DNA from 2 places in the Paenibacillus sp. FSL R10-2771 genome. Region 1 is predicted to be linked to the other one. Evidence: predicted binding sites of a transcription regulator. Region 1 holds the regulator's gene; the other holds the start of a gene.
What was found. Region 1 encodes Rex, which represses fermentation and respiration genes when NADH is low (regulators of the CRP and FNR family bind a similar motif). Its sites were predicted from a motif close to TTGTGAAATATTTCACAA; they were not measured.

Region 1 (9,371 bases):
TGATCCCGCTCTTCCTGAGCCGAACATTAACCTGGAGGTTTGCCGCAAGCGGGGCGGGAAGCTTCAGTTCGGACAACAGCTGGTCTCGCTTTTATAATTAATTTTCATCCGTTTAAGCGATGCAACCTACTTCACCAGGGGTGTGCATCGCCTTTTTTCGTAACTTCTGTTATGCTGATAAAGAGTCTCAAGTGAAAGGGAATAGAACTTATAATGAAATTTGCCGTGCTTGATTTTGAAACTACGGGAACCCAATCTGTGGGAGAGATCATCCAGGTTGGCCTTGCCATTATAGAGGAAGACAGGTCCATCTCCCGGGTGTATGGTTCCTATGTCAAGCCCGGAGCACCCATTCCTCCTTTTATTACGGGCTTGACCGGAATTACAGACAGTGATGTGCAGGATGCGCCGGAACTTGATGAGATGATGATGGAACTGGTGCCGCTGCTCGATGATGTTGTGCTGGTTGGACATAATGTGGCGTTTGATTTTCATTTCTTGCAGAATGCGCTGGACCGCTGCGGTTATTTGCCGTTTCAGGGCCGGATTCTGGATACTATCGATTTTCTCAAAATATGCTTTCCCTCGCTGACTACCTATCAGCTTGGGTCCGTGAGCAGCCATTTCGGCCTTACGCATGAGCGTCCCCATCAGGCGGACAGTGATGCCCTCGCAACTGCTCTTGTGCTGCTGAAATGTCTGGAGGAGCTGGACAGCCTGCCTCTCCTGACCATCCAGCGGCTCAATGAGCTGTTCGCCGATGAAGACAGTGACCTGGCCTGGTATTTCGATGGTCTGCAGCGTGAGCGCGAAATGGAGACCTTCCAGCCGGAAGGAGACCTGACCTTCTACCGGCAGCTGGCCCTTGCTGTAGGCGACTGGGCAGAGCTGGCTCCGCCTCGGGAGGAAGGATCTGACAACCCGCTGCAGAATATTACCTTCGGGGAGTATATGGAAGAGGTAACCAAACGTCTGAAGGACACCCTTCCGCAATATGAGAGCCGTGAAGCCCAGGAACTGATGATCCAGGAGGTCATGACGGCGCTTGATCAGGATAAGCATCTGCTGATTGAAGCAGGAACCGGCACCGGCAAATCGCTGGGCTATCTGCTTCCGGCCATTTATCACAGTGTCCGCAGTAATCAGAAGGTCATGGTCAGCACGCATACGATCAACCTCCAGGATCAGCTGCGTGAGCGCGACATCCCTCTTTTGACGAGTGTTGTGCCCTTTCCGTTCAAGGCAGCGATCTTTAAGGGGAGAGGACACTATTTGTGTCTCCGTAAGTTTGAACATAGAATTAATAAAAGGGACTTCACAAGTCCCAGGGAAGAAGCGCTTACGGCCGCGCAGATGATGGTCTGGCTGACCCAGACGGAGACCGGCGATGATGAAGAGCTGAACTTAAGCGGGCGCGGCGGTGATTTCTGGGAGACCGTAGCCAGTGATACCGACTCTTGTCTGGGACGCTCATGCCCTTGGTTCAGGAAATGTTATTATCACCGGGCCAAGCATGAAGCCGGGATTTCCGATGTGGTGGTGACTAACCACTCCAAGTTATTCGCAGATGTTAAGGCCGGGCATCAGCTGCTTCCGGCTTACGAGCATCTCATCATTGATGAGGCGCATCATCTGGAGGACATTGCCGGCAAACATCTCGGAATGCAGATGAAATATTTCACCGTGGCGCATACGCTCACCCGTCTGTACAAGGACAGCCGGAGCGGACAGCTGCCTGCCCTGCGCCAGACCCTGCAGTCGTCCGGCAGTGAGCAGGCTTCGGAATGGAGCGGTGTTATCGACCGGATCTATCCGGATCTGCTTACCGTCAAGGAGTCCTGGGATACACTTAGCGACAAGCTCTTCGGCCTGCTGCCTGAACGCAGCGATGCCGGAGCCGGTGAAGCCGGCCAGCTTGTCGCACGCCTGCAGCCGGGCAAGAAGCCCAAAGAGTGGGAGGAGCTGGCTGCTCTGGAGAATACACTCCATCTCAGCTTGAGTGATATCATCCGCAAGGGTGATAAAATGCTCAGTGAGATGCGTGATACGGACAGCCAGTCCTCTTCGGACAGTCTTGTGACGGATATCGGCGGGTTGTTCAAGGACCTGGCCTCCATCCGGGAGCAGATCCGTTTCTTTATGGGACTGAATGACGAGAATATCGTCTACTGGCTGGAGGGGAGCGGCAATTACCGCGGCAAATCGCTGCAGATGTATGCCGTTCCGGTGGATGTGAGCACCCAGCTCAGGGAGCTGTTCTTCGACAAGAAGAAGAGTATCATCCTGACCTCGGCCACCTTGTCTGTGGATAAGTCATTCCAGTTCATGATAGATAATCTCGGTCTTGGTGAGGCTGCAGAGCAGGGCCGTCTGATGACAGCCCTGCTTCCGTCGCCGTTCAAATACCGTGAGCAGGCACTGCTTGTCATTCCCCGTGATTTCCCGAGTGTCAAGGGAAGCATAGGGGATGCCCGCTTTGTGGATACACTGGTCCATTCTCTGGCAGAAACTGCCGTGGCTACCCGCGGGCGGATGCTGGTGCTCTTCACCTCCTACAAGATGCTGCGCCAGGTCTATGATCCGCTGAAGGAGGCCCTGGCTTCGCAGGATATCGCGGTGCTTGGACAAGGCGTAGAAGGCGGCAGTCGGAGCAAGCTGATCCGGCGGTTCCAGGACAGTACAGCGTCAGTCTTGCTGGGTACGAGCAGCTTCTGGGAAGGTGTAGACATTCCCGGTGAAGCTTTGACCTGTCTGGCCATTGTCAGACTTCCGTTCCAGCCGCCTAATCATCCGCTGGCTGAAGCGAAGTCGGAGCTGCTCCAGGCACAGAAGAAGAATCCGTTCATGAAGCTGTCCGTCCCGCAGGCCGTAATCCGCTTCAAGCAAGGCTTCGGGCGGCTGGTCCGCACCGCGCAGGACCGCGGAATCGTTATTGTATATGATACCAGGGTAATCGAATCTTATTATGGGAAGTATTTCCTGTATTCGCTGCCCGGTCCCAAGATGGAGCATATGCTGACGGATCAGATCGTTCCGCGGATTGCAGAATGGCTTGAAGAAGGCGGGGTTTAATAATCCGTCTCCGGTTGATATTATGTATAAGTAATTATTGTTCTGAAGTCCCGTGCTCCACTGCTGCTGCCCAAACGGGCAGTAGTACCCGGAGCATGGTTCCTATAACCGGCTTATCAAGCAGCATATGCTATCAAACCTAAGTGAATGCTTACGAAGCGAGTTTTGCGAAGTTGAATCAAGCAGCATATGCTATCAAAACTTTTAGGAGGAGAAAACATGAAATCGGATAAAATATCGGAGGCCGTCGTTCGCAGACTCCCAGTGTACCTGCGTTTCCTGAACGATCTCCAAAAACGTGAAATCTCAACAGTTTCTTCTCAGGAGCTGGGACAGAAGCTTGATCTCAACCCCGCCCAGATCCGCAAGGACCTGGCTTATTTTGGTGATTTCGGCAGAAAAGGCATTGGTTATGATGTCTCTTATCTGATTGAGAAGATCAGGCATATTCTCAAGCTGGACCAGCAGATTAATGTAGCTCTGGTAGGTGCAGGTAATCTTGGCCACGCCTTGTCGAATTACAATGCTTACTTGAAGGATACGATGAAGATTACAGCTGTATTTGATGCTTATGAGCCTAAGGTAGGCCAGCAGATCAACTCGTTGACTGTTCAGCCGATGAGTGAGCTGGGGGATACCATCCGTGCACAGGGCATCCGCATCGGGATTATTACCGTTCCGGACAGTGAAGCACAGAACGTTGCTGACATTCTGGTGGATTCGGGCATTGAGGCGATCCTGAATTTTGCGCCTGTCATTCTGAAGACTCCGGCCAATATCCGGATTCATGCCGCCGATTTCACTACGGATCTGCAGAGTCTGGCTTATTATTTGCATGACGGAAAGGACGAAGCTGAAGATGAGCAGCAATAAAACCATTATTAAAAACGGGCGTTTTCTGGTGCCTGGCAGCGAAGAGCCGGTGCTGAGCGGTTATATGACCATCGAAAATGATCTTATTACTTACATAGGTGAAGATAAGCCTGTAATTGAAGAGGATGCCGAGGTTATTGACGGCAGCCGGCTGCTGTTCATGCCGGGTCTCGTCAACACCCACGGCCATGCGGCGATGTCACTGCTGCGCGGCTACGGCGATGATATGGTACTGCAGGCTTGGCTGCAGGAAAAAATGTGGCCGATGGAAGAGAAATTCACCGGTGATGATGTGTACTGGGGAACCTCTTTGTCCGTTCTTGAGATGCTGAAGGGCGGCACTACGACCTTCCTCGATATGTATGACCATATGGACCGGGTTGCTGAGGTTACCGAGCAGTCAGGCATCCGTGCTGTACTTATGCGCGGTGTTATTGGCCTTTGTCCGGAAGAGGTGCAGAATCACAAGCTCGCGGAGGCGATTGCTTTTGCCCGGAACTGGCATGGCAAGGCTGACGGCAGAATTACTGCAATGCTCTCGCCGCATGCGCCTTACACCTGTCCTCCGGAGTTTTTCATGAAGTTTGTCCAGGCGGCTCATGATCTTGATCTGCCGATGCACACGCATATGTCCGAAACGCGTCATGAAGTGGAGCAGAATGTGGCCGATTACGGCCTGCGTCCGGTCGCTCATCTGGAGAAGCTGGGAATGTTCACCCGGCCGTCCCTGATCGCCCATGGTGTTCATCTGAACGATGAAGAGATTGAGATTCTGGCCCGCCACAATGTTGGTGTATCCCACAATCCCGGCAGCAATCTGAAGCTGGCCAGCGGAGTAGCCCGTGTTCCTGAGCTTCTTAGAGCAGGAGTTAAGGTCTCCCTGGGTACGGACGGTGCGGCAAGCAACAACAACCTGGATATGTTCGAAGAAATGCGGCTGGCCGCGCTGATCCACAAAGGTGTAAGCGGTGATCCTACAGCAGTACCGGCTCCAGAGGCGCTGCTGATGGCGACCGAATATGGTGCACAGTCTATTTTCCTGAACCAGGTAGGCCGGCTTGCAGCAGGGATGAAAGCCGACTTCATTGCGATTGATATTGATCAGCCGCACTTGCTGCCGCATACCGATCTTTTGTCCCATGCGGTATATTCAGCCAGTGCCAAGGATGTGGAGCATGTCTGGGTGAACGGCAAACAGGTTGTGAAGCACGGACAATGTCTGACACTAGATGAAGAAGCTATCCGCCGCAAAGCGCAGGAAACGTTCGAGGGACTGCTTAAACGGTAATACAGGTTTAAAGGGAAAGGAAGCTGCATGTTGAAGAAGAGGAGAAAATGGCTTCCGCTGGGGATTTCCCTGGTTCTGCTCCTTCTGTTCGGACTAAGCCAGTTTTATGCCTACATTATGAAGGATCAGTGGAACGAGCGGAGTGAAGCCAAAGAGATTGCCAGAGCGCGGGCCGGCTTAACTGAGGTAACCAAAGCACAGAAATCCGTCTGGGATGAAAATGCGATATACTGGGTGCTTACCGGAAAAAATGATGCAGGAACCGAGCTGATGGTTTGGGTCCGTTTTACCAAGGAAGGCCAGCCAGCCGGAGGCGCCAACGATTTATACGCGGAGGAGCTCAGCAAAGGGACTTCTGAGGCGCAAATCCGTGATATTATAGCTGCCCAGCTTCCGGGTATTACGATTAAGCGGCTGCTGCCGGGAGTGTATAACGGAGAATATGCCTGGCAGCTGTTCTACAAAAAGGACGGCAGGTTCTATTACAGCTTCTATCGCTTCACAGACGGCAGTGCCATCGGTGAAGGGTACAGCCTGCCCAACCGGTAAGCGGCAGCAAGAATGGTCTACAGCAGGAGCGGGAGGACAGTTGAACTGTTCTCCCGCTTTTTATATTAATATAAGCCGTAATTTAAAAGGTTCTTCAAGGGAGAGAACAATCAATAACTATTCTTGGACTTGTGGCCTACTTGGAGCTATGGCTTAATAATAGGGGAGGAATAGATGAATCCATTTCGATGGCATGACAGCTGGATAGCATTAATCAGTATATACGATGATGCATACCGGATTGTCATATCGGAAGTATTCATTCCCGGCATCTGCTTCATACATAATTGACATTCAGGAGGATCATAAATTTGGAAATTCTAGCCTATTTAGATCAGGCGGTAACGTTGTTCAAAGAGGAGCTGGGGGCAAATTTGTCCGGGATTTATCTGCACGGTTCGCTGGCCATGGGCTGTTTTCATCCGGATAAAAGTGATATTGATCTGCTGATTGTCGTACACGACAAGCTGCCTGTAGAGGTCAGCCGGAAACTGGCCAAGAAAGTGATAGCTTATCACGACAGTCTGCCGAACCGGCGCGGGGTTGAGCTAACTATTGTATTGAAGAAATATTTGAAGAACTTTGTGCATCCGACGCCCTTTGAGTTTCACTTCTCGGACTTTCATCTGGACCGGTACAGAAATGATGAGCATTATCTGTGTGGCGGGTTTGAGGACAGGGATCTTGCGGCTCAATTTGCCGTAGTCTATCAGCGGGGATTTATTCTGTACGGCGAGCCTATCCGCGAAGCGTTTCTGCCGGTAGACCGCCAATACTACCTCGATTCTATCCTTGGTGATATCGGAGATGCTGCTCAGCAAATCATAGATTCTCCAGTGTACTACACACTGAATTTGTGCCGTGTGCTGTATTTTGTGCGGGAAGAAGTTGTGTCTTCCAAAAAGGAAGGCGGGGAGTGGGGCCTGCAGCATTTGCCGTCCAGCTATCACGGGCTGCTGAAGCACTGCCTTGAAGAATATAGCGGTGTGGCGAGTGACAGCAGTTACGACCCGGAGTTATTAATTGATTTTGCAGAATACATGGCCGGCGAAATCAGACAGCACCAAGCCAAGGTGTAAATTCAAACTAACAATGAGTGAAGCGGACTGAGATTCCGTTATCTTGTTCATTTAAGCCCGAAATGGGGTGTATTTGTTAATTAACGGAATCTGAGTCCGCGCCAGCGGCAGACCAGCAAAAGGCGGATTATATTGAAGGGTCGACCTTAATAAAGAGGCAAAGCCCCTTCAGCTTTGGAACTGGAGGAATTAATGCGACTCCTAAGTCCATGTCCTACAAAAGAGAGCACCGCAGGCATTTATTTGCCTACAGGGTGCTCTTTTTCGATATCCTTACCGGCAAAGCTAATTCTGTACACATTTATTGCCGATAAGAAAGATAATCTACTGAAACATCCAGAAATTAGTATCAAAAATTTTAAATATATTCACACTTTTATGTAAAATCGTATATACACCTGTGATATACTACTACTTGTATCAGGACATGCTTAAGAGCATGTCAGTCTCGGAAGGGCGCTAGACACGCTAGATTGGTCATTATTATAGATTTATGTTCGGTCATTTTTGAGAGGAGGACGTTTCTTGAAACTGCGTCTTATGCCTGTACTGCTAACGTCTCTGCTGTCCGCTGCATTGTTATTCGGTGGCTGGTATTCGTACCGCCAGTTCGCTGTGCAGGAGCCGCTGCAAAAACTTGTATCATCCTATGAGGGAGTGAAGGATTCCCATATTAGTATTAAACGCAATGAGGTCACTTTGAAACTTGATTTGCAGCCGGGCACGAAATTACGTGAGCTCGTGCAGTATGTATCCAAAGAGGGCAGCTCAGCTATCAACGGCCGCACGCTCAAATTGGATGTCGAACAGAACTCCAGCGCTTTGCTGGATGAGTATTGGGATAAAGCCATGTTCTCGGTTGCAGAGGCGATGGAGAGCCGGAAGTATACATTAATCCCTGCCAAGCTGGATGGTCTGAAGACGCAAGACAGCAAGTACAGCGGGGTTATAGCAACAACGGAAATTGATGACAAGAATGTGTATGTGAGTCTGAGCAACGGTAAAGAGAGTAAGTTCATCATTCTGCCGCGTGCGGCGGCTACGATGGGAGTGTGGAACAATGCCTAAGTATTGGAAAGAGGTCCTGGCCGGATTTGTTCCGGTCATGCTGATTTTTATGGTTTTTGTCGGGATTAACATTTTCCCTGTAATTATTGCCTTCGGCATGGTCGCTGCCCTCCTGTTTATTGCCCACGCACGCGGCGGTCTGGCGGTAAATGCAGGTGCAGATAAGAAACGTAAGAAGAATGGGCCGTCCAAGCTGACTTTTGAGGAAATCGGCGGCCAGGACAACGCTAAACAGGAGCTGCGGGAAGCACTGGACTTTCTGATCCGGCATGAAGAAATCAGCAAATTCGGGATTCGCCCGCTGAAGGGGATTCTGCTGACAGGGCCTCCGGGAACCGGTAAGACGCTGATGGCCAAGGCTGCGGCACATTATACCAACTCAGTATTTGTGGCTGCATCAGGCAGTGAGTTTGTGGAAATGTATGTCGGTGTCGGTGCAGGACGTGTCCGCGATTTGTTCAAGGATGCCCGTACCCGTGCGCTTAAGGAAAATAAGCAAAGTGCCATTATATTTATTGATGAGATTGATGTCATCGGCGGCAAGCGTGAAGGCGGGCAGCAGCGTGAATACGACCAGACGCTTAATCAGCTGCTGACCGAGATGGACGGGATCTATAACAATGAAGCCCCGCGCATTCTGCTGGTAGCAGCAACGAACCGCAAGGAAATGCTGGACTCCGCACTGCTGCGTCCGGGCCGGTTCGACCGCCACATCCAGGTGGACATGCCGGACAAGAAAGGCCGCAAGTCGATTCTCGATCTGCATGCCAAGAACAAACCGCTGCATGAAACGGTAAGCTTGGATAAAATCGCCGAGGAAGCTTATGGCTTCTCGGGTGCACAGCTGGAAAGCGTGATGAATGAAGCAGCGATTTACATGATGCGTGAGAATCTGACCCAGGTAGAGCAGCGTCATCTCTCGATGGCGATTGATAAAGTCATGATGGGTGAGAAGACCGACCGGGAAACGAATCATGAGGAGAAACAGCGGGTAGCGATTCATGAGCTGGGACATGCTATTATGGCTGAGCTGCTGCGTCCGGGAAGCGTTAGCCAGGTTACTCTGACTCCGCGCGGACAGGCTCTCGGGTATGTAAGACATAATCCGCAGACCGAACAGTATCTGTACACGAAGGATTATCTGGAGAATCAGATTATGATTGCCCTGGGCGGAGCAGCTGCCGAAGAGATGTATTACGGCGGACGCAGTACCGGTTCACGCGGAGACTTTGACCAGGCGCTGAATATTGTCGAAACAATGATGAAATCGGGACTTACCTCCCTCGGGATTGCTAATCTGCAAATGGTAACCACTGAAGAGCTGATGAAAGAGAATAGTAAAATACTGGATGAGCTAATGGTCCGCACGAATGACCTGCTGATTAAGCAAAGAAATGTATTTGATTACTCTCTTGACATTTTAATGAAGGAAGAAGTTCTCT
Region 2 (9,371 bases), 250 kb from region 1:
TTTTTTACGTCCATCAGGAGTAGTACCAGTCTTCTTACCATAAACAACGTTCGAAGTGATAGTCAATACCGATTGAGTCGGTACAGCATCACGGTAAGTTTTGTTTTTACGGATCATGCTCATGAAGGTTTCAACCAGTTCAACCGCGATGTTGTCAACAGCGTCGTCGTTGTTACCGTAGCAAGGGAATTCACCTTCAGTTTCGAAGTCGATAGCAATACCTTCTTCGTTGCGGATCGGTTTAACCTTAGCGTATTTAATTGCGCTCAGGGAGTCGGCAGCAACGGACAGACCGGCAATACCGCAAGCCATAGTACGCAGAATGTCGCGGTCATGCAGTGCCATTTCGATACGTTCGTAAGAATATTTGTCATGCATGTAGTGAATGATGTTCAGCGTGTTGACATAAGTCTTAGCCAGCCATTCCATCATTGGTTTGAAGCGTTTCATTACTTCGTCGTAATCAAGGTATTCGGAAGTGATCGCCGGATATTCAGGACCTACCTGAGCGCCGGATTTTTCATCCTTACCGCCGTTGATTGCATACAACAGGGCTTTTGCCAGGTTGGCACGGGCACCGAAGAACTGCATTTGTTTTCCGATACGCATTGGGGATACGCAGCAGGCAATTGCGTAATCTTCACCCCAGTATGGACGCATTACATCATCGTTCTCATATTGGATCGCACTGGTTTCGATGGAAACCTTAGCACAATATTTTTTGAAGCCTTCAGGCAGCTTTTCGGACCACAGTACGGTCAGGTTCGGCTCTGGTGCAGGACCCAGGTTGTACAGGGTATGCAGGAAACGGAAGCTGTTCTTAGTTACGCGTGTTGTTCCGTCTTCAGCCATACCACCGATGGATTCAGTTACCCAAGTAGGGTCGCCGGAGAACAGATCATTATAGTCAGGCGTACGCAGGAATTTCACGATACGCAGTTTCATTACGAAATGGTCAACGATTTCTTGTGCTTGCTCTTCAGTAAGAGTACCTTCTTCGAAATCACGTTGTACATAGATATCAAGGAAAGAGGATACGCGTCCGAGGGACATTGCCGCACCGTTTTGCTCTTTAACTGCAGCCAGATAACCGAAGTATACCCATTGAGTAGCTTCTTTGAAGTTATTAGCTGGTTTGGAGATATCAAGACCATGAGCAGCAGCCATTTGTTTCAGTTCGCCCAGAGCACGCATTTGCTCGGACAGCTCTTCACGCAGACGAATCACTTCTTCTGTCATGGAATCTACTTCAAGTTCAGTCAATTGTTGTTTCTTGTCTTTAATCAGGAAATCAATACCATACAGGGCAATACGGCGATAGTCGCCGATGATACGTCCGCGGCCATAAGCATCAGGAAGACCTGTAATTACGCCGGATTTACGCACAGCTCTCATGTCTGGTGTATATGCATCAAATACGCCTTGGTTATGCGTTTTGCGGATGTTCGTGAACATGTCAACGATATTTTGCGGAAGCTCGAAGCCATAAGCTTTAGTAGCGTCGATCATCATTTTGATACCGCCGAACGGTTGAATGGAACGTCTGAAAGGAGCATCAGTCTGAACGCCGACAATTTGTTCCTTGTCCTTGTCGATGTAGCCTGGATTGTGGGAAGTGATCGTGGAGACAGTATCGAGGGATACATCCCATACGCCGCCTCTTTCTCTTTCTTCCTTGCTAAGCTGGGAGATAATCTTCCACAGTTCAGTGGTGTTGCTGGTAGGACCTACCAGGAATTCTTCATTTCCTTCATAAGGCTTGATGTTCTTGGCAATAAAGTTATTAACGTCAACTTTCTTAGCCCATGTACCCTTAGTAAAACTTCTCCAACCCGACTTAACCTCTTGTACTTCTCTTTCAATCACCGACATGCTAAATCCCTCCATTTATATTTAGTATATTTGTAGAGATCGCGGGCTTGAAGGTTAATCCCGTGTCTCGTGATCCCATAGCTATTGGTTGTTATAAAATTCACAATCGCGGCTTCATAACTGGGATCGTTGTTTATATAAACATTTTAGTTTATTTTCTGAAAAAGGACTGTGACAAATATCACTCTTTCGGTGATATTTGTCACTTCCATCCAGTTCCATATTAACCTTTAACCTTATTCTTTGCCAGACAATCTTAGATTAGTTGTCGAATCTTCCGTAAAATGCGTTGCGGTATACATCAGCAAGTTCAGATACCAGCGGCATTTTTGGATTGGCAGTTGTACATTGGTCTTCAAATGCACGGTCAGCCAGGTAATCTACACGGGATTCGAAGTCCTTAGGATCAAAGCCAAGAGCCGAGAAGGATTCTTCGATACCGAGTTTTTTGTTCATGTCGCGGATTGCATTGATCAGGCTGGTTACGCCTTCTTCGGTAGTGCGTGCTGGCAATCCCAGGATACGGGCAATTTCAGCATACCGTTCGTCAGCTACAAAGTGCGAATATTTAGGGAACGAAGCGAACTTCGTAGGTTTCTTGGCATTGTAACGGATAACATGCGGCATCAGGATGGCATTGGTACGGCCATGTGCTGTGTGATACTGTCCGCCCCATTTGTGCGCCAAGCTGTGGTTGATACCCAGGAATGCATTAGCGAAAGCCATACCTGCCAGAGTCGAAGCGTTGTGCATTTTTTCGCGGGCAAGCTTGTCGCCTTGCAGTGCGGATTTCTCCAGCCACTGGAATACCAGTTGAATGGCTTTGATTGCCAGACCATCGGAATAGTCACTAGCCATTACAGATACATAAGCTTCAATTGCATGTGTCAATACATCCATACCTGTATCGGCAACAGCAGTTTTCGGCAAGCTGTATACAAACTCCGGATCAATAATAGCTACGTCTGGAGTCAGCTCATAATCAGCAAGCGGATACTTAGTATTATTGCCAGTTGTCTTGTCTGTGATAACTGCGAACGAAGTTACTTCAGAACCTGTACCGGAAGTTGTTGGAATCGCAACGAATTTCGCTTTGTTGCCGAGCTTAGGGAATTTGTATACCCGTTTGCGGATATCCATGAACTTCTGTTTCAGGCCGTTGAAGTCTGCATCCGGGTGTTCGTAGAACAACCACATTCCTTTTGCAGCATCCATTGGGGAACCGCCGCCGAGTGCGATGATGCAGTCCGGCTGGAATCTGTTCATCATTGCAGCGCCTTTTTCTACAGTAGTTGTCGATGGATCCGGTTCAACTTCCGAGAACACTTCGATCGCTACCGGAGTCTGGCGTTGACGCAGGTAATGCTCAACTCTTTCCACATAGCCCAGTTTAACCATCATAGGGTCAGTAATAATAGCTACGCGAGTGATATCAGGCATTTTGGCCAGGTACTGTGTGGATCCCTTTTCGAAGTAAATCTTGTCAGGTACTTTAAACCATTGCATATTCACGGTACGACGGTTCACCCTTTTCACGTTGATCAGATTGATTGCAGTCACGTTTTGCGATACAGAGTTGCGTCCATAAGATCCGCAGCCCAGTGTCAATGAAGGGATATTAGTATTGTAAATATCGCCGATTGCGCCGTGTGTGGATGGCGAGTTGACGAGAATACGTCCGGTTTGCAGACGGTTGGAGAACTTCATGATTACTTCTTCGTTGTTCGAGTGGATAGCCGAGCTGTGGCCCATGCCGCCAAATTCAACGATTTCAGCTGCGCGTTCGATACCCTGATCTGCGTTCTTCACTTTGTAGCAAGCCAGAACCGGGCTCAGCTTCTCAGCGGACAACGGATATTTGGTACCTACGCCTTCAAGTTCAGCTACCAGGATCTTCGTGCCGGCAGGAACCTGAATTCCGCACATTTCAGCGATCTTCACAGCGGATTGGCCGACGATAGCCGGGTTAACCGCACATTTTTCTACATTCATTGCGCCGCTTGTCAGCTTGGCAGCTTCTTCTTTGTTTACAAAGTAGCAGCCGTTCGCAATCATTTTCTTCTTCACTTGGTCAAAAATCGCTTCTTCAATGATAACCGCTTGCTCGGAAGCACAGATCATACCATTATCAAATGTTTTGGAAAGGATAATGTCTGTCACTGCCTGATCAATGTCAGCACTCTTCTCAATGAAAGCAGGAACGTTACCAGGACCTACGCCGAGTGCCGGTTTGCCGCAGCTGTAAGCCGCTTTAACCATTGCCGATCCGCCGGTTGCCAGAATCAGTGCAACGTCAGGATTGTTCATCAGTGCGTTTGTTTTGTCCATGGTCGGAAGTTCGATCCATTGGATGAAGTTCTCAGGAGCGCCAGCCTTCACACCTGCATCATGTAGAATTTTGGCGGCTGCCGCACTACACTCTTGCGCTGAAGGGTGGAATCCGAATATAATAGGGTTACGTGTCTTAGCGGAAATCAAAGCTTTAAACATCGTGGTGGATGTTGGGTTGGTTACCGGTGTGATACCCATAATGATTCCGACAGGCTCAGCAATCTTCTGGAAGTTGTCATAAGCGTTATCCTCAATAACGCCTACTGTCTTGTCGTACTTAATTCCGTGCCAGATATATTCAGTTGAGAAGATGTTCTTCGTAATTTTGTCTTCATAGACACCGCGTCCTGTTTCTTCAACGGCCAGCTTAGCCAGGTACATATGTTTGTCGAGTCCGGCCAACGCCATTGCATGAACGATTGTGTTAGTTTGCTCTTGATCCAGTCCCATGAACGCTTCATGAGCTTTCTTTGCTTTATCCACCAAAGTCTGAATATATTCTTCAGCGGTGGTTTGTTTCACTTGGGCGGCGACTTCGTTTTTAACTGCCATCTCCCTCGTCCTCCTGTCAATTTTTAGGTTGTTTTTCTCTACACATTTATCTTATCATATCCTTTTCACCTTGTATAGTGAAATCTTTCACAAAGTATAAAGTTTTTTTTGATTTGTTTTCAAAGCGCTTTCATTCGATCATATTCTAGTCTATTTTCCATTTGTTGTGTGATAATTCATTTATATTTGTCCGATTTGCGAACGCCCGCCCTCTAGCCTCCCCTGCTTTTCTTGAATCCAGCTCTTCAGCCTTGTTTTTCCCCCAGAATAATGGTGCTATCTGATGTTCTTCCTAATCTTCGTCAACTCTACTCTCCTGCCGCATTCTCTTACATAGAAGTATAAATATAAATCAGAGCAAGCAAAAAGGCAGGAGACCGGGTCTCCTGCCTTAGCGTTATAAATCCTTTATCAAGCATCGTAACCACTCATTCAGCAAGTGACTATTCCACTTTGATAGTATCGAAGAATTTCTCTTGAACAGTTTTGGCGGCAGCGTCGAGCTGGGCTTTGGAATCTGTACCATCCTTAGAGAACAGCTCCTGGATTACATTGGACATGGTTGCATAGTAATCCTGAGTATTGTATTGCGCTTCAGGCTTACCATCCAGCAGCGCCATAATTTCAGGGCTGTATTGATAAACGATGTCGTACTTGTCATAGACAGCTTTGGTCTTCTTGCCGAAGTCGGAATCAGCAGCATAGTAATCAAGGAGCGGCGGGATGTAGTATTTGCCGTCCGTTTTGCGCTGGCTGATAATCGCATCAAGAGCTTCAAGGCCTTTGTCAGAGAAGTAATCGAAAGTAATATAGCGGAAGGCCATTTCCTGCTCGTCTTTGCTGGCGTTCGGATTGATAACCAGATAGTCACCGCCGAGTACGCCGGTATGCTTGCCGCCTTTTTCAGCAGCTGGCATCGGGTAAGTAAGTACATCTTCAGGCTTGAGTCCGCCCTGGTTGAGCGCCTGCTCGATAACACCGTCAGATCCGGCCATTACCATAGCAGTACGTCCCTGCTGGAACGCGCCGACAGCATCGCCCCAGCCAAGCGCCCAGTCCTGAGGAACTGCTTTGGCTTCCCATCTCAGCTTCTTATAGAAATCCAGCGCCTTCACACCGGCATCCGAATTGAATGTAGCCACAACCTTACCGCCTTCAATCTTCTGGATTTCACCGCCTGCTTCGAACAGGAAGTTGGTCCAATTCCAGCCTGCTTCGTTGCCTTTACCCATTGGAGCAATACCGGAGATCCCCTTCTTGGTATCCGCTACCCCTTTGGCGGTATTCAGCATATCATCCCAGGTCCAGTCCATTGGAGGGACGGCTACACCTTTTTCATCCAGCATCTTTTTATTAATCATTGTTGTAGTGACATAACCCTTTTGCGTTACGCCATACACTTTGCCGTCAATAATGAACTGATTCTGCAGGACAGGGTTAATCTGATCCTTGAATTCATAGTTGTTCCACAGATCCGTAACATCAGCGACCCAGCCCTTCTCGACCAGGAATTTCGCTTCAGTTGCATAGGTGTTGAAGAAGGTAGGAGCTTCATTCGCCGCCATCTTCACCCCGATTTCGCTTACATTGTACTGCCAGTCATCCTTGACAATCTCTACATTCGGATAGACCTCCTGGAACCGCTTGATCTTGTCATCCTCCTGTGCTCTTACCTCGGTAAGGTCAGGGGTAGGATAGTGAATTTTGATCGTTACTTTTCTCTGGGTGATATCATCTACCGGTGCCTCTGTCGGAGCAGCGGTCTCCTCTGCTGCATTAGTAGCTGCTGGTGCAGGCGTCGCCTCTCCTCCATTTGCCGCCGGTTTGTTCCCGTTATTATTGCCGCCGCAAGCGGACAATAACGATCCCGTCACCAGGAGACATGCTAATACGCTGGAAAATTTACGCATTGAAACTCCCCTTTTCAATTCATAATTAGCTTACAAATTCATCATAAAAGAGAAACCGTTTACAAACGAGGTGTATTTATATTCCTTTCATGTGCAGGTTTACGATCCGTATCTCCCTGCAGCATAATTCTGATCACCCTTTGACAGCCGACAGGGAAACGCCGCGCATAATGAACTTCTGGAAAACAAGGAAGACCAGAATAGGCGGCAAAGAAACAAGGAACAGAATGGCAAATTTGATGTTAGTGTTCAGTGCTTTTACATTAATAACGTATTTATAGATCGCTGTAGCGAGCGTGTACTTCTCCTCACTGTGCATGACAAGCGACGGCCAGAACCAGTCGTTCCAGGCTGTGGAGAAGATAAAGATCGCCAGTGTTGCAAAAATCGGAATGGACAGCGGAACAGCAATGGTGAAGAAGCTTCTCGGCTCAGAGGCCCCGTCAATCCGTGCGGCTTCAAGAATCTCCGGATGAATCCCGTCGAAGAAGTTCTTAAGCAGCAGGAAGAAGAAGGTATTCGCCCCAGCCGGCAGCCAGAAAGCCGCATACTGGTTCAGCAGCCCGAGTTCCTTCAGATTGACAAAGTTCGGGATCATATAGCTCGTGGCCGGAATAAACAGCGTCATCAGGAAGAAGAAGTAGAAGGCCTTGCGGTAAGGCACATTCATCCGCGAGATGCTGAAGGACGCCAGGCCCAGTACAACCAGGGTAGCTACCATGTTTCCGACAAAGATGTACAGCGTGTTCCGCAGGAACATCGGCAGATTGATATAATCCAGCGCATCCTTAAGGTTGCTGAAATGCCACTCCTGCGGGAAAAAATGCGGCGGGAATGAGTTAACCTCAACATTAGACTTAAGTCCGTTGAACATGGTCATCAAAATAGGATATAGCATGCTAAAAATCATTAACAGAATAAAAAACACCATGATTCCGTATACGATTTTGTTGCCGGTCTTCTTAAGATCATGTTCGGAGAGAATCCCTCTGTCTGCGCTCTTCATCCTAGTTGTCCTCCTTGTTAAGCTTGAACTGTAAGATGCCCAAACCGCCCAGAACAACAAACATCAGCATTCCCAGCGCAGTCGCCGTACCATAATCCAGTCTTGTAAAAGCATATTTCACAATGAGCAGCGCATAGGTCAGCGTAGCATTGTTCGGTCCTCCGTCAAGCAGGGCCATCTGCGACTGGTACCCTTGAGAGGTAGCAATGATCTGCAGAATCAGCATGAGCAGAATCAGATTGCGCAGCGACGGCAGCGTAATATGGCGGATGCGGGCCCAGACTCCGGCTCCATCAATCTCAGCGGCTTCATACCAGTCCCTGGGAATACTGAGCACCGCAGCGAGATAGATCAGCATCCCCGAGCCGAATTGCTGCCAGGTCTCCATGAAGACAAGCGAGATCATCGACCACCTGGTATCCGTCAGGAAAGCGATCTGATCTGCCCCCGTGCTGCCAATCAGGGCATTAATCGGCCCGACTGGATCATACAGCCATCTCCATAGTCCGTACAAGACAACCGCTGGCATTACATAAGGCAAATACGCCGCTACGCGTACGAATCCGCCGAATTTCCTCAGCTCGGAGATCGCAATTGCAAAAGCAATCGGTACCCAGAAGCCGATCACAAGGCAGAGCAGCATGTAATACAGGGTATTCTTCACAGCGATCAGGACATCCGGATCCGTGAGTGCTCTGGCGTAATTGTCCATGCCTACGAATGTATTTCCTTTGACGAAGTCGACCGTGTAGAAGCTGTACAGGAATCCTTTGAAGATAGGCACCCACATAAACATAATAAAGATGATGATCGCGGGGACGAGGAACATAAAGCCCCAAAAATTCTTTTTCCAGCGGTTCTGTTTATACGGCTTGCTCTCGAGCTCCGCTGGCAGGTGATCATGTAACGCAGCAGACTGGTTCATTCTGGCTCCCTCATTCCTTTCGTCTTTCAGCACTTTCGCAAAGTGCTTCCTACCTTAATTGTAGAAAATGAGGGGGAGGCTGAACATGTCTATATCTATGGCAATCGTAAGCGTTCTTACTTCTTCAGTTCACTGGGGCTGATTCCGTAGTATTTTTTGAAAATCTTGCTGAAATGCTCCGGCGACTCATACCCCACCCGCTCGGCAATCTCATACCGGCGCAGATCGGTATTCAGAATCATCTCCCGGCTGTCCTCCATCCGCAGCTTGATGACATATTCCCACAGGTTATGGCCTGTATTTTTCTTGAACAGATAACTCAGATAGTTGGGGCTGACATGGTTCTTCTTGGCAACCTCATGGATCGTTAAGCCCTTCTGGGCGTAATTCCCGTCAATATACTCCTTGGCCTTCTGCACAATCAGATTGCTGTGCGTATGCAGCTCCTCGGGTGACGGATCAGCGGCATAGTTGTTCCAGTTGAAATCGCCATAGTAGAACACATAGTGATCGGCATGCTCTTTGTTCCATAGAATGGCCTTCGAGGCCTGGCGGTTCAGTACATCCATGAAGCTAATCCCCTTGAGAATCTGGCTGATGCCGATTACAGCATTCAGATGCAGATAGCGGTGGATATTGAAATGCAGACTGCGCCCGAGCACATCAAGCCGTCCTACCTGGCCGGTGGCCGATTCCTCGTAGCTCTTCTCATCCCACTGGATAATCACTGTAATCTCCTGGTCCGGTGAATAGAAGGCTGTAGAGTTCCACTCCT

Region 2: a site for Rex is predicted at 4,831-4,848, ahead of adhE (bifunctional acetaldehyde-CoA/alcohol dehydrogenase). Genes of this name have one in related genera too.

What each region holds. Positions count from the first base shown of each region.
Region 1 covers NZ_JBBOBM010000001.1:2,244,972-2,254,342, forward strand. Annotated here, with positions in the region: gene NSU14_RS09510 (tetratricopeptide repeat protein) at 1-97, shown strand, start outside; gene dinG (ATP-dependent DNA helicase DinG) at 214-3,072, shown strand; gene NSU14_RS09520 (redox-sensing transcriptional repressor Rex) at 3,292-3,945, shown strand; gene NSU14_RS09525 (amidohydrolase) at 3,932-5,233, shown strand; gene NSU14_RS09530 (cell wall elongation regulator TseB-like domain-containing protein) at 5,261-5,782, shown strand; gene NSU14_RS09535 (aminoglycoside adenylyltransferase domain-containing protein) at 6,094-6,861, shown strand; gene NSU14_RS09540 (hypothetical protein) at 7,387-7,929, shown strand; gene NSU14_RS09545 (AAA family ATPase) at 7,922-9,371, shown strand, end outside.
Region 2 covers NZ_JBBOBM010000001.1:1,995,436-2,004,806, reverse strand. Annotated here, with positions in the region: gene pflB (formate C-acetyltransferase) at 1-1,872, opposite strand, end outside; gene adhE (bifunctional acetaldehyde-CoA/alcohol dehydrogenase) at 2,134-4,755, opposite strand; gene NSU14_RS08295 (ABC transporter substrate-binding protein) at 5,199-6,665, opposite strand; gene NSU14_RS08290 (carbohydrate ABC transporter permease) at 6,799-7,671, opposite strand; gene NSU14_RS08285 (carbohydrate ABC transporter permease) at 7,673-8,596, opposite strand; gene NSU14_RS08280 (response regulator) at 8,713-9,371, opposite strand, start outside.